DNA from 2 places in the Streptomyces sp. NPDC005648 genome. Region 1 is predicted to be linked to the other one. Evidence: predicted binding sites of a transcription regulator. Region 1 holds the regulator's gene; the other holds the start of a gene.
The links. Region 1 encodes HrcA, which represses chaperone genes, less so after heat shock. Its sites were predicted from a motif close to TTNGCACTCNGNNNNNCNGAGTGCNAA; they were not measured.
Positions count from the first base shown of each region.

Region 1 (7,027 bases):
GGGCTGCTGGCGGTCGCACCGTATGAGGAGGGGCGGGCCGTGCTGACGCTGCGCGGACGGCTGCTGGCGGACGCGGTGGTGAGGGACCTGGTGGACTGATCACTCGGGCGGGTGAATCGCCCCGGAACTCCGGTTCGGTCTCTAACCTGGCTCCTAGGCTGCCGCCAAAAGGACGCGGCGGATGGGAGGCCATGGAGATGACCGCTGTGGACGAGCGTGGATTGGCCAATTACCTCGACACATTCGAGCCTCCCGAGGGCGTCAAGGCTGAGCTTCTTCGGGGGGTAATCGTGATGATGGCCAGCCCAGACCTGGTGCACAACCTGATCGTGATGCACACGCTGCGGCAGATTCCCATGGACCGCTGGTATCCCATCCAGACCCAGGATGTTGACATCGTCGGCGAGGAGAGTGTGCCCATCCCGGATCTGCTCCTGGCGGCGCCGGACGTGCTACCTGCTTCGGGGCATCTGTTGCCGTCCCAGCTGGTCACCATGGTTGTCGAGGTGGTCTCCAAGTCCAGCGTCCATCAGGACTACGTGGTCAAGAGGTCGATCTACGCGGCGGGCAAGGTGCCTGCGTATCTCATTCTCGACCCGATCATGGCGCAGTGCGTCCTACTGACGAGGCCCGAGGGCGACGGCGAGGACGCCAACTACCTGACACAGCAGATCACCAAGTTCGGTGACCCCGTGTCGCTGGATCTGCTCGGAATCGAACTGGCCACGAGCGACTTCGGAACCCTCCCCAACATCAGGCCCCACCGCTACCCGTGACGAAGTCGATCAGTTCCTCCACCCGCCCCAGCAGCTCCGGCTCCAGGTCCTTGTAGGACCCCACCCGCTTCAGGATCGCCTGCCACACCGCCCCGGTGTTGTCCGACGGCCAGCCCAGCGCCCGGCACACCCCCGTCTTCCAGTCCTGCCCGTGCGGCACCCGCGGCCAGGCCTCGATCCCGAGGGCCGACGGCTTCACGGCCTCCCAGATGTCGATGTACGGGTGGCCGACGACCAGCGCGTGCTCGCTCGTCACCGACTGCGCGATCCGCCACTCCTTGGTGCCGGGCACGAGATGGTCCACCAGGACACCGAGGCGGGCGTCCGGGCCCGGTGCGAACTGCGCCACGATCGACGGCAGGTCGTCCACGCCCTCCAGGTACTCCACCACCACGCCCTCGATGCGCAGGTCGTCGCCCCACACCTTCTCGACGAGTTCGGCGTCGTGCCGGCCCTCGACATAGATGCGCCCGGCGCGGGCCACCCGCGCGCGAGCGCCGGGCACGGCGACCGAACCGGAGGCCGTACGGGAGGGACGTACCGGAGCGGCGCCCGTCGGCCGTACGAGGGTCACCACCCGGCCCTCCAGCAGGAAGCCCCGCGGCTCCAGGGGGAACACCCGGTGCTTGCCGAAGCGGTCCTCCAGGGTCACCGTGCCCGCCTCGCAGCGGATCACCGCGCCGCAGAAACCGGTGCCGGGCTCCTCGACCACCAGACCGGGCTCCGCCGGCACCTCGGGGACGGCCTTCGGCTTCTTCCAGGGAGGGGTCAGATCGGCGGAGTACTGGCGCATTCGGATGACGATAGGAGAAACCGAGGCCCCGACGCGGCAGCGATCAGCGCGACACGCCGAAACGCGCCGCCAGGGCGTCCCGCTGGGCCCGTACGAACCCCGCGTCCACCACCGCTCCGTGACCGGGCACGTACACCGCGTCCTCGCCGCCCAGGTCGAGCAGCCGGTCCAGGGCGGCCGGCCAGTGCGAGGGTACGGCGTCCGGGCCCGCCTGCGGTTCGCCCGACTCCTCGACCAGGTCGCCGCAGAAGACCACCTCCGGCGAGCCGGGGACCAGGACCGCGAGGTCGTGGGCGGTGTGGCCGGGGCCGACGTTCGCCAGCAGGACCTGCCGGCCGCCGCCCAGGTCGAGGGTCCACTCGCCGGAGACCTGATGGCGGGGCGCGAGCAGGGAGGCCACCGCCTCCTCGGCGAGCCGCGCGTCCAGCCCCTCCCGCACCGCGTCCTCGCGCAGCTCCTCGCGCGCGTGCCGGGTGGCGAACAGGGCGCCCATGCCGACAGGGCCGTACACCTCCGCGCCCGTGAACGCCGCCGCACCGAAAACGTGGTCGAAATGGGGGTGGGTGAGCGCGAGATGGGTCACACGCAGGCCGGCGAGTCCCTCCGCCGCCGTCCGCAGCCGCGCGCCCTCCGCCAGGCTCGACCCCGCGTCGATCACCAGCGCGGTGCCGCCCCCGACGACCAGCCCCGCCGTGCAGTCCCAGCCGGGCAGCCGGCACCGCCCGACACCGGACGCCACCCGCTCCCACCCGAGCTCTTCCCAAGTCACCGTCATACGGCGACGCTAGCCGTACGACCGTGTCAACGGGGGCCGACCTTGCCCCGGGTGTACCCCACAGCCGTACACTGGGCCGGGGAACGCTGGCACTCGAAAGGGAGGAGTGCCAGGCAAAGCGCCCAGGGGACGACTTTCTGGAGGTGTGCGCGATGCTGAGTGAACGACGGCTCCAGGTACTGCGCGCCATCGTCCAGGACTATGTCGGCACCGAGGAGCCGGTCGGGTCGAAGGCCCTGACCGAGCGGCACAACCTCGGCGTCTCCCCGGCCACGGTCCGCAACGACATGGCGGTCCTGGAGGACGAGGGTTTCATCGCCCAGCCGCACACCAGCGCGGGGCGGATCCCGACCGACAAGGGCTACCGGCTGTTCGTCGACAAGCTCGCGGGCGTCAAGCCGATGACCGCGCCCGAGCGGCGGGCCATCCAGAACTTCCTCGACGGCGCCGTCGACCTCGACGACGTCGTGGCCCGGACCGTGCGGCTGCTCGCGCAGCTCACCCGGCAGGTGGCCGTCGTGCAGTACCCCTCGCTGACCCGGTCCACCGTCCGGCACGTGGAACTGCTCTCGCTCGCACCCGCGCGCGTGATGCTCGTGCTGATCACGGACACCGGGCGGGTCGAGCAGCGCATGGTCGACTGCCCGGCGCCCTTCGGGGAGGCCTCGCTCGCGGACCTGCGGGCGCGGCTGAACAGCAAGGTCGCGGGACGGCGCTTCACGGACGTCCCCCGGCTCGTGGAAGACCTGCCCGAGGGCTTCGACGCCGAGGACCGGGGTACGGTCTCGACGGTGCTCTCCACTCTTCTGGAGACACTGGTCGAGGAGAACGAGGAGCGGCTGATGATCGGCGGCACCGCCAATCTGACCCGCTTCGGACATGACTTCCCCCTCACCATCCGCCCCGTCCTGGAGGCGCTGGAGGAGCAGGTCGTGCTCCTCAAGTTGCTTGGCGAGGCGGGGGATTCGGGCATGACGGTGCGCATCGGGCACGAGAACGCCTACGAGGGACTCAACTCAACTTCCGTGGTGTCGGTCGGCTACGGTTCGGGCGGCGAGGCAGTCGCCAAGCTCGGCGTGGTCGGACCGACCCGCATGGATTACCCGGGAACGATGGGAGCGGTACGAGCGGTGGCACGGTACGTCGGACAGATCCTGGCGGAGTCGTAAGTGGCCACGGACTACTACGCCGTTCTCGGCGTGCGCCGCGACGCGTCGCAGGAAGAGATCAAGAAGGCCTTCCGGCGGCTCGCGCGCGAGCTGCACCCGGACGTCAACCCGGATCCGAAGACCCAGGAGCGGTTCAAGGAGATCAACGCCGCTTACGAGGTGCTCTCGGACCCGCAGAAGAAGCAGGTCTACGACCTCGGCGGCGACCCCCTCTCGCAGGCGGGCGGCGGAGGCGCGGGCGGCTTCGGGGCCGGTGGGTTCGGGAACTTCTCGGACATCATGGACGCGTTCTTCGGTACGGCGTCGCAGCGCGGCCCGCGCTCGCGCACCCGGCGCGGCCAGGACGCCATGATCCGGCTGGAGATCGAGCTCGACGAGGCGGCCTTCGGCACCACGAAGGACATCCAGGTCGACACGGCGATCGTCTGCACCACCTGCAACGGTGAGGGCGCGGCGCCGGGTACCTCCGCCCAGACGTGTGACATGTGCCGCGGTCGCGGTGAGGTGTCGCAGGTCACCCGGTCCTTCCTGGGCCAGGTCATGACCTCGCGTCCCTGCCCGCAGTGCCAGGGCTTCGGGACCGTGGTCCCCACCCCGTGCCCGGAGTGCGCCGGTGACGGCCGGGTCCGCTCCCGCCGCACCCTGACCGTGAAGATCCCGGCCGGCGTCGACAACGGCACCCGGATCCAGCTCGCGGGCGAGGGCGAGGTCGGCCCCGGCGGCGGGCCCGCCGGTGATCTGTACGTCGAGATCCACGAGCTCCCGCACAGCACCTTCCAGCGGCGCGGCGACGACCTGCACTGCACGGTCACCATCCCGATGACCGCGGCGTCCCTCGGCACCAAGGTGCCGCTGGAGACCCTGGACGGCATGGAGGAGGTCGACATCAGGCCCGGCACCCAGTCCGGCCAGTCGATCCCGCTGCACGGCCGGGGCGTCACGCATCTGCGCGGCGGCGGCCGGGGCGACCTGATCGTCCACGTCGAGGTCCAGACCCCGACCAAGCTCGACCCCGAACAGGAACGACTCCTGCGAGAACTGTCGAAGCTACGCGGCGAGGAGCGCCCGCAGGGCCAGTTCCAGCCGGGACAGCAGGGGCTGTTCTCCCGGTTGAAGGACGCGTTCAACGGTCGGTGACGTGAGCTGGGCTGGCTGCTGGGGGTCCGGGGGTCGGCCCCCGGGTAGACACGGTCAGCCGGGACAGCAGGGGTTGTTCTCCCGGTTGAAGGACGCGTTCAACGGTCGGTGACGCGAGGTGGGCTGGCTGCTGGGGGTTCGGGGGTCGGCCCCTGGGCGGACACGGTCAGCCGGGACAGCAGGGGTTGTTCTCCCGGTTGAAGGATGCGTTCAACGGTCGGTGAGAGGCGCCCTCGGTCAAGAGGGCGACCCGATTCGGAAGTGTTCGGAGGACGTGACAACATGCGGTCATGTCCTCCGTGCTGACCGATCTCTTTCCGTACCCGATCGTGCAGGCCCCCATGGCGGGCGGTGTCTCCGTGCCGCATCTCGCGCAGGCCGTGTCCGAGGCCGGCGGGCTGGGGTTCCTGGCCGGCGGGTACAAGACAGCCGACGGGATGTACCAGGAGATCAAGCAGCTGAGGGGGCTGACCACCAAGCCCTTCGGCGTGAACCTCTTCATGCCGCAGCCCGAGCATGTCGACCCGTCGGCGGTCCAGGTGTACGCCCATCAGCTCGCCGGTGAGGCCTCCTGGTACGACACCGAACTCGGGGACCCGGACAGCGGAAGGGACGACGGGTACGACGCCAAGCTCGCCGTGCTCCTCGACAACCCGGTGCCGGTGGTGTCGTTCCACTTCGGCGTGCCCGGTCGTGAGGTCATCGACTCCCTGCGCCGCGCCGGCACCCTCACCCTGGTGACCGCGACCACGGTCGAGGAGGCCCTCGCCGTCGAGCGGGCCGGCGCCGACGCGGTGATCGCACAGGGCGTGGAGGCGGGCGGCCACCAGGGCACGCACCGGGACGTGCCGGAGCACGACGGCGCCGGGATCGGGCTGCTCTCCCTCGTCGCCCAGGTCCGGGAGAGCGTGGGCATCCCGATAGTCGCCGCCGGCGGGGTGATGCGCGGAAGCCAGATCGCCGCCCTCCTCGCGGCCGGCGCCGGTGCCGCCCAGCTCGGCACCGCCTTCCTGACCACCCCCGAGTCGGGCGCGAGCGCGGTCCACAAGCAGGCCCTCACCAACCCCCTTTACACCCGTACGGAGTTGACCCGCGCCTTCTCCGGCCGCCCCGCCCGCGGCCTGGTCAACCGCTTCATGCGGGAGCACGGCCCGTACGCCCCCGCCGCCTACCCCGAGGTCCACCACCTCACCTCGCCGCTGCGCAAGAAGGCCGCCTCGGCCGGGGACGCGCAGGGCATGGCGCTGTGGGCCGGCCAGGGACACCGGATGGCCCGGGAGATGCCCGCCGGCCGACTGGTGGAGGTGCTCGTCGAGGAGATCGACCGGGCCAGGACAGCGTTGTCGAGCGAGGGGGAGTACAGATGACCGCGCCGGTGTTCGTGGTGGAGCGACTCGACGGCGTAGGACCGGAGTTCGTGCTCGACGGCCCCGAGGGACGGCACGCCGTCACGGTGAAGCGGCTGCGCCCCGGCGAGGACGTGGTTCTGACGGACGGGCGCGGACGGTGGATCGAGGGGGTCGTGAAGGCCGCCGAGGGCAAGGACCGGCTCGTCGTCACGGGCCTGGAGTCACCGCACGAGGAACCCGGGGAGTCCCCCCGGATCACCGTCGTCCAGGCCCTCCCCAAGGGCGACCGCGGGGAGCTGGCCGTCGAGACGATGACCGAGACCGGCGTCGACGCGATCGTGCCCTGGGCGGCGGCCCGCTGCATCACGCAGTGGAAGGGCGAGCGGGGACTGAAGGCGCTGTCGAAGTGGCGGGCGACGGCCCGGGAGGCCGGCAAGCAGTCCCGCCGGCTGCGCTTCCCCGAGGTCGCGGACGCGGCGACGAGCAGACAGGTTGCGGCACTTCTCGCCAAAGCCGACTTCGCCGCCGTACTCCACGAGGACCGCGACTACCCCAGCGAGCCGCTGGCGACCGCCGAACTCCCCGCCTCCGGTGAGATCGTGCTGGTCGTCGGGCCCGAAGGAGGCGTCTCGCCGGAGGAGTTGGAGCTGTTCGCCGAGGCCGGCGCGAAGGCCTACCGGCTGGGGCGTAGCGTGCTGCGTACATCGACGGCCGGCACCGCGGCGACCGCCCTGCTCCTCGGCCGCACCGGCCGCTGGTCCTGACCGCTCCACGGGGGAAGACCATGGAACTCGCCCAAGTACGGCTCCTCGTCAGCGATTTCGCCGTCTGCTACCGGTTTTACGCCGAGGTCCTCGGCCTCAAGCCCCAGTCGGGCGCGACCGAGGGGCCGTACGAGAAGTTCAGCCCGGCCACCGGTTCGGCGGGCATCGCCCTCCAGGACCGCTCGATGATGGCCGAGGTACTGGGCGAACTCGGCGACACCGCCACCGGCCACCGCTCCCTGGTGGTCCTCCGCGTCGACGACC
Region 1 is NZ_JBEXCS010000026.1:28,439-35,465, forward strand. It holds gene hemW (radical SAM family heme chaperone HemW) at 1-99, shown strand, start outside; gene ABZT17_RS17380 (Uma2 family endonuclease) at 198-776, shown strand; gene ABZT17_RS17385 (DUF3097 domain-containing protein) at 754-1,569, opposite strand; gene ABZT17_RS17390 (MBL fold metallo-hydrolase) at 1,613-2,344, opposite strand; gene hrcA (heat-inducible transcriptional repressor HrcA) at 2,497-3,513, shown strand; gene dnaJ (molecular chaperone DnaJ) at 3,514-4,650, shown strand; gene ABZT17_RS17405 (nitronate monooxygenase) at 4,941-6,017, shown strand; gene ABZT17_RS17410 (16S rRNA (uracil(1498)-N(3))-methyltransferase) at 6,014-6,763, shown strand; gene ABZT17_RS17415 (VOC family protein) at 6,784-7,027, shown strand, end outside.

Region 2 (7,027 bases), on a different contig from region 1:
GGCATCGAGGCGGTCGCCGCCCGGCTCGCCGACCGCAGGAACCCCGTCGACCTGCTGGTCAACAACGCCGGCTTCGGCAACAAGGGCCGCTATCTCGACGTCTCCATGGCCGACGAGCTGAAGATGCTCAAGGTGCACTGCGAGGCGGTGCTGCGGCTGACGACCGCGGCGACGGAGGCGATGCGCGAGCGCGGCCGCGGCGGGGTCGTCAACGTCGCGTCCGTCGCCGCCTTCGTGCCCCGGGGGACGTACGGCGCCTCGAAGGCGTGGGTCGTGCAGTTCACCCAGGGCGCGGCGAAGGACCTCGTGGGCAGCGGTGTGCGGCTGATGGCGCTGTGCCCCGGGTTCGTGCGGACGGAGTTCCATCAGCGGGCCGGGATGGGGACCGACAACATCCCGGGGTGGATGTGGCTGGACGCGGACAAGCTGGTGGCCGCGGCGCTGAGCGATCTGGCGCGCGGGAAGTCGCTGTCGATCCCCGACCCCCGGTACAAGGCGCTGATGGGGCTCGTGAAGGTGACGCCCCGGGCGCTGCTGGGCGGGATCAGCTCACGGACCGGGCGGAAGTACGGGCCTCAGTGAGGTCTCCACAGGGCGCGGTCGTGGGGTACGGGGGAAAATGGTTCCGTACGGCCGGACCCCACCGAACCCATCGGGACCGGAGGCACGACCATGACCTTCGTACAGATCATCGACTGCAGGACCAGCCACTTCGACGACATCGACCGGCTGATGGACACATGGGTCGAGCAGACCAGGGGAAAGCGGACGGCGACGCACGCGGTGGTCGGCAAGGACCACTCCGACGCGTCGCACTTCATCGAGATCGTGGAGTTCCCGTCGTACGAGGAGGCGATGCGGAACTCCAGCCTGCCCGAGACGGACAAGATCTTCCGGGAGATGGTGGCCCTCTGCGACGAGATGCCGACGTTCACCGATCTGGACGTCGTACGGGACGAGGGGCTGAACGCGGACACGGCGCGGCGGTTCTTCGGGACGATCGCCGTCGCGGGCGAACTGCCGCCGCTCGACGGGCTGATCGCGGAGAACTACCACGACCACGACCCGGCGAACGAGCAGGACACCATGGGGATGGACGCCCTGCGGCGCGAGGTGGGGATGTGGCGCTCCGGGTTCGACTTCGAGTTCGCGATCGAGGACCAGATCGCCCAGGGCGACCGGGTGTCCACGCGGTGGGTGTGGAGCGGCACCCACACGGGTGAGTTCATGGGACTGCCGCCCAGCGGGGCGAAGGTCTCCATGACCGGCAACACCACGCACCGGTTCGGCGAGCACGGGAAGATCGTCGAGGCCTGGTGGGAGTACGACCGGCTGGGGCTGATGGCCCAGTTGGGCGTGCTCGACGCGCTGGAACGCTGAGGGGGATGCGCGGAGGCCCGGCACCCCTTGTCTGCAGGGTGCCGGGCCTCTCCTGTTGCGTCGCGTCAGTGCGTGTGACCGTGGCCGTGACCGGCGGCGGCCGGCTCCTCCTCTTCCTTCTTCTCCACGACCAGGGTCTCGGTCGTCAGGAGGAGGGAGGCGATGGAGGCGGCGTTCTCCAGGGCGGAGCGGGTGACCTTGACCGGGTCGATGACGCCGGCCTTGACCAGGTCGCCGTACTCGCCGGTGGCGGCGTTGAAGCCCTGGCCCTTGTCGAGCTCGGCGACCTTGGAGGTGATGACGTAGCCCTCCAGGCCGGCGTTCTCGGCGATCCAGCGCAGCGGCTCGACGGCGGCCTTGCGGACCACGGCGACACCGGTGGCCTCGTCGCCGGTGCGGCCGAGGTTGTCCTCGAGGACCTTCACGGCGTGGACGAGCGCGGAGCCACCACCGGAGACGATGCCCTCCTCGACCGCGGCGCGGGTCGCGGAGATGGCGTCCTCCAGACGGTGCTTCTTCTCCTTCAGCTCCACCTCGGTGGCGGCGCCGACCTTGATGACGCACACGCCGCCGGCCAGCTTCGCGAGACGCTCCTGGAGCTTCTCGCGGTCCCAGTCGGAGTCCGTGTTCTCGATCTCGGCCTTGATCTGGGCGACGCGGCCCACGACGTCGGCGGAGTCGCCGGCGCCGTCGACGATGGTGGTGTCGTCCTTGGTGATGGTCACGCGGCGGGCGGAGCCCAGCACGTCCAGGCCGACCTGGTCGAGCTTGAGGCCGACCTCCTCGGAGATGACCGTGGCACCGGTGAGGACCGCCATGTCCTGCAGCATCGCCTTGCGGCGGTCGCCGAAGCCGGGGGCCTTGACCGCGACCGCGTTGAAGGTGCCGCGGATCTTGTTGACGACCAGGGTGGAGAGGGCCTCGCCCTCGACGTCCTCGGCGATGATCAGCAGCGGCTTCGAGGCGCCGGACTGGATGACCTTCTCGAGCAGCGGCAGCAGGTCGGCGATCGAGGAGATCTTGCCCTGGTTGATCAGGATGTACGGCTCGTCGAGGACGGCCTCCATACGCTCCTGGTCGGTGACGAAGTACGGGGACAGGTAGCCCTTGTCGAAGGCCATGCCCTCGGTGAAGTCCAGCTCCAGACCGAAGGTGTTGGACTCCTCGACGGTGATGACACCGTCCTTGCCGACCTTGTCCATCGCCTCGGCGATGAGCTCGCCGACCTGCTGGTCCTGGGCGGACAGCGCAGCCACGGCGGCGATGTCGGACTTCTCGTCGATGGGGCGGGCGGTCGCGAGGAGCTCCTCGGAGACCGCGGCCACGGCCGCGTCGATGCCCTTCTTCAGCAGCGCCGGGGAGGCACCCGCGGCGACGTTCTTCAGGCCCTCGCGGACCAGCGCCTGGGCGAGCACGGTGGCGGTGGTGGTGCCGTCACCCGCGATGTCGTTGGTCTTGGTCGCCACCTCCTTCACCAGCTGCGCGCCGAGGTTCTCGTACGGGTCCTCGACCTCGACCTCACGGGCGATGGTGACGCCGTCGTTGGTGATGGTGGGGGCGCCGAACTTCTTGTCGATGACGACGTTGCGGCCCTTGGGGCCGATCGTCACCTTGACCGTGTCGGCCAGCTTGTTGACGCCGCGCTCGAGGGCGCGACGGGCGTCCTCGTCGAACTTCAGGATCTTCGCCATGGGAGCGGTTCAGCCCTCTCGGAAAACGTGGGTGAAACGAACTGCGCCCCGGAGGCCCGGCTTCATAAGGACGCGGGAACCCGGGGCGCAGCTCACAAGCGAGAAAAGTGCTTGAGGTGGATTACTTCTCGATGATCGCGAGCACGTCGCGAGCCGAGAGGACGAGGTACTCCTCGCCGTTGTACTTCACCTCGGTGCCGCCGTACTTGCTGTACAGCACGATGTCGCCGGTCTTGACGTCGAGCGGCAGGCGCTCGCCGTTCTCGAAGCGGCCCGGGCCCACGGCGAGGACGACGCCCTCCTGGGGCTTCTCCTTCGCGGTGTCCGGGATGACCAGGCCAGAGGCGGTGGTCTGCTCCGCGTCGAGCGGCTGGACCACGATGCGGTCCTCAAGCGGCTTGATGGCAACCTTGGAGCTGGTGGTCGTCACGATCCGACCTCCCCCTTCGGAGATCTCACGGGGTTAACTGTCTGAGGTGGCGACCAGGTGGATCCGTCGTCGCGGGTGCCGGACCTGCCCGTCGCGTAGTTGGCACTCTCCAGTGGGGAGTGCCAGAGCCGAGACTATGACTGCGATTAGCACTCGGTCAAGCGGACTGCTAATCCCGGCGGTGCGCGCCGCCGAAGATCCCGTGGCGCGTGCCGCTACAGATAGTCCTCCAGCCGCCCCACCGTCAGCCCCCGCCCCTGCGCCTCCCTCAGCAGCCGCCGCGTCCGGTCGATCAGGGACGGCTGTGTCGACTCGCCCGAGGCCACCGAGACGATGTCGCCGGCTCGCAGCTGTCGCCCGCCCGTGGTGAACGCCGGCTCGCCGGTGTCCATCGACGCGCGCCACAGGACCAGCGCGGAGACCCCGCAGTCGGCCGCGGCGCGCAGGGTGGTGGTGTCGTAGGCGCCGTACGGGGGGCGGAAGAGGCGGGGGCGGATGCCGAAGCGGACGTGGAGTTTCCGCTGCTGGCCGCAGATCTCGGCGCGCTGGCCGGCATACGGCAGGCCGCGCAGGGCGGTGTGGTCGAGGGTGTGGTTCTGGATCGACGCGCCCACCGACCGCAGACGCGCGAAGTGGCCGTAGCCCGGTCCGACCACGCTGTCGGTGAGGAACATGCTGACCGGGAGCCGGAGTTCGCGGACCATGTCGACGAAGCGGCGGTCCCGTTCGGCTCCGTCGTCGTAGGTCAGGAAGACCACCTTGTCGCGGGTGGGGACCCGGGAGACCACCGGGATCGGGCCCGGGTGGAGCGAAGCGCCCCCGAGGCCCGGCACCCGTCTCGGTCTCGGCGCGGGGGCCAGCGGTGCCACCAGGCCCCAGCGGCGGTACGGCGGCCGTGCCGTGCCCCTGGGGTCGTACGGGTGCACCCGCTGGGCCGCCTTCATGCCCAGCCGTTCGATGGGGTCGACGGACTGGGCGCAGCCGGTGAGCAGGACGGCGAGCGCCAGGACACCGGCCGCCAGGCGCCCGCGGTTCACAGGTAGTCCTCCAGGCGGGCCACCGCGTACCCCTCGGCCGTGACCCTGTTCAGGAACCGGCGCATGTCGTCGACCATCGTGCCCTTCCACTCGTCGCGGCCACGGAAGTGGGTGAGCACGATGTCGCCGGGGTGCAGGTCCTGGTCGTCCTCGCGGTACTCCCAGTGGTCGACGAAGACCTCCTCGTCCCAGATCGGCGCGTACTTGATGCCGCAGGATCTGGCGGCCCGGAGCGTGTCCTGGTTGTAGTTGCCGAAGGGCGGCCGGAAGACGGTCGGCCGCTTGCCGAACTGCTTCTCCATCACGTCCTGCATGCCGCAGATCTCGCGCCGCTGCTGCCCGTACGAGAGCCCCGGCAGATAGGGATGGGTGAGGGTGTGGTTGTTGAGGGTGACGCCTTCGGACCGCATCTTGCGGAAGTAGGGGTAGTCGTCCTTGATCAGGAAGTTGCTCAGGAAGGCGGTGTACGGGATCTTCAGCTGGCTCATCATCCGCAGGAACGCCGGGTCCTTCTCGGCGCCGTCGTCGATGGTGAGGAAGACGACCTTCTGCCGGGTGGGCACGGTGGTGAAGACCGGCGGGAGATCCAGCTCCTCCTGGTCGTCGACCTCGAAGCCCTTGCGCGCCTCGATCCGCGGCTTGTGGAGCGGAGGCGCGGGCGCCGTCAGCGGCACCTGCTTCAGACCCCAGCGCCGCGCCGCCGCCGCGCGGGCCATATACGTCGCGTGCAGCTTCGTCGCGTACGAGTGGAGGGCGCGCGCCGGGGCCGCCCTGAGGGGCTGCTGGCCGTGCGCGGGGGGCACCTGGGGGTCCGGGCCCTGGGCGCAGCCGGAGGCCACGGCGGCGACGGCGAGCACGGCGACCCCGCCGCGCACCCGCAGCCTCAACGACACCCCGTTTTTATCGTTTTGTCCTACTGCTCGCATGGTGCCGGATCCTCGCAGACCCCGGCCCCGACCCTGGTCCAACACCTCGGCGACAGGCGCACCGTCGCCCGCCTGGCCCACAATGACCCGGTGAACGACCTCGCCCCCCTCCTCACCCCCGAAGGCCGCGCCCTCCTCGACGAGGTCCGCGGGACGGCCCCCGCCGACGAACTCGCCGTCGCCACCCGGCTGCGCCGCGAGCACCCCGCCGAACTGGTCTCGGCGGCCCTCGGCCAGGCCCGGCTGCGGCAGCGCGCGGAGGCGAAGTTCGGGGCCGAGGACGCCGGGCGGATGTTCTTCACCCCGAACGGGGTCGAGCAGTCGACACGGGCGAGTGTGGCGGCGTACCGGGCCGAGCGTCTGAAGTCGATGGGCGTCACCTCCCTGGCCGACCTGTGCTGCGGGATCGGCGGTGACGCCATCGCGCTCGCCCGGGCGGGCATCCGCGTCCTCGCCGTCGACCGGGACCCGGTGACGGCGGCCGCGGCGCGCGCCAACGCCGGGGCGCTCGGGCTCGGCGACCTCATCGAGGTCCGGGAGGCCGACGTCACGGAGGTGGACACGGCCGGTTACGACGCCGTGTTCGTGGACCCGGCCCGGCGCGGCGGACGCGGTCGCGTCTTCGACCCGGAGGCCTACTCACCGCCCCTGTCCTGGGCCGTCGGGGCCGCCCGCGAGGCGTCCCTCGTCGCCGCCCTCAAGGTCGCCCCCGGCATCCCGCACGAGGCCGTGCCGGACGACGCCGGGGCCGAGTGGATCTCGGACGGCGGGGATGTGAAGGAGGCGGTGCTGTGGTTCGGGACGGCGGCGGGAACGGGACCGGTGCGGACCACCTCGGGTCGGGCCGCTTCCGTGCGGGCCACCCTGCTGCCCGGCCCGCGCACCCTCCTCTCCCGCGGGCTGCCCGACCCCCGGGTCCGTCCCGTCGGGCGGTACCTGTACGAGCCCGACGGTGCCGTCATCCGCGCGCATCTGGTCGCCGAGGCGGCCGAGGAGGTGGACGGCGGGCTGATCGACCCCACCATCGCCTACGTCACCTCCGACGCGCTCCACGACTCCCCGTACGCCACCGCCTATGAGATCAGCGACCAACTCCCCTTCAACATAAAGAAGTTGAAGGCGCTGCTACGAGAGCGGGAGGTCGGGATCCTGACCGTGAAGAAGCGGGGCTCGGCGGTCGAGCCGGAGGAGCTGCGGAAGAAGGTGAAGCCGGTGGGCCGCAACTCGGCGACGGTGTTCCTGACGCGGGTGGCGGGGGCACCGACGATGCTGATCGGACGACCCGTGTAGCCGACCGGACTCCCTTCGCCCTACGACAGCCCGTCCGCCCGCCCCAGCAGCAGCTCACGCTCGCGCTCGTTGCGCGCCAGCCCCGCCGCCCGTACGAACTCCTCCCGCGCCTCCGCCGAACGTCCCAGGCGGGCGAGGAGGTCGCCGCGGACGCTGGGGAGCAAGTGGTAGTCGCGCAGGGCCGGTTCGGAGGCGAGGGCGTCGACGATGGCCAGTCCCTCGGCCGGGCCCTCGGCCATGGAGACGGCGACCGCGCGGTTGAGTTCGACGACC
Region 2 is NZ_JBEXCS010000002.1:84,034-91,060, reverse strand. It holds gene ABZT17_RS01815 (SDR family oxidoreductase) at 1-582, shown strand, start outside; gene ABZT17_RS01810 (ester cyclase) at 673-1,380, shown strand; gene groL (chaperonin GroEL) at 1,446-3,071, opposite strand; gene groES (co-chaperone GroES) at 3,193-3,501, opposite strand; gene ABZT17_RS01795 (polysaccharide deacetylase family protein) at 3,717-4,538, opposite strand; gene ABZT17_RS01790 (polysaccharide deacetylase family protein) at 4,535-5,464, opposite strand; gene ABZT17_RS01785 (methyltransferase domain-containing protein) at 5,555-6,754, shown strand; gene ABZT17_RS01780 (RNA polymerase sigma factor) at 6,775-7,027, opposite strand, start outside.
Region 2: a site for HrcA is predicted at 3,648-3,674, ahead of groES (co-chaperone GroES). Genes of this name have one in related genera too.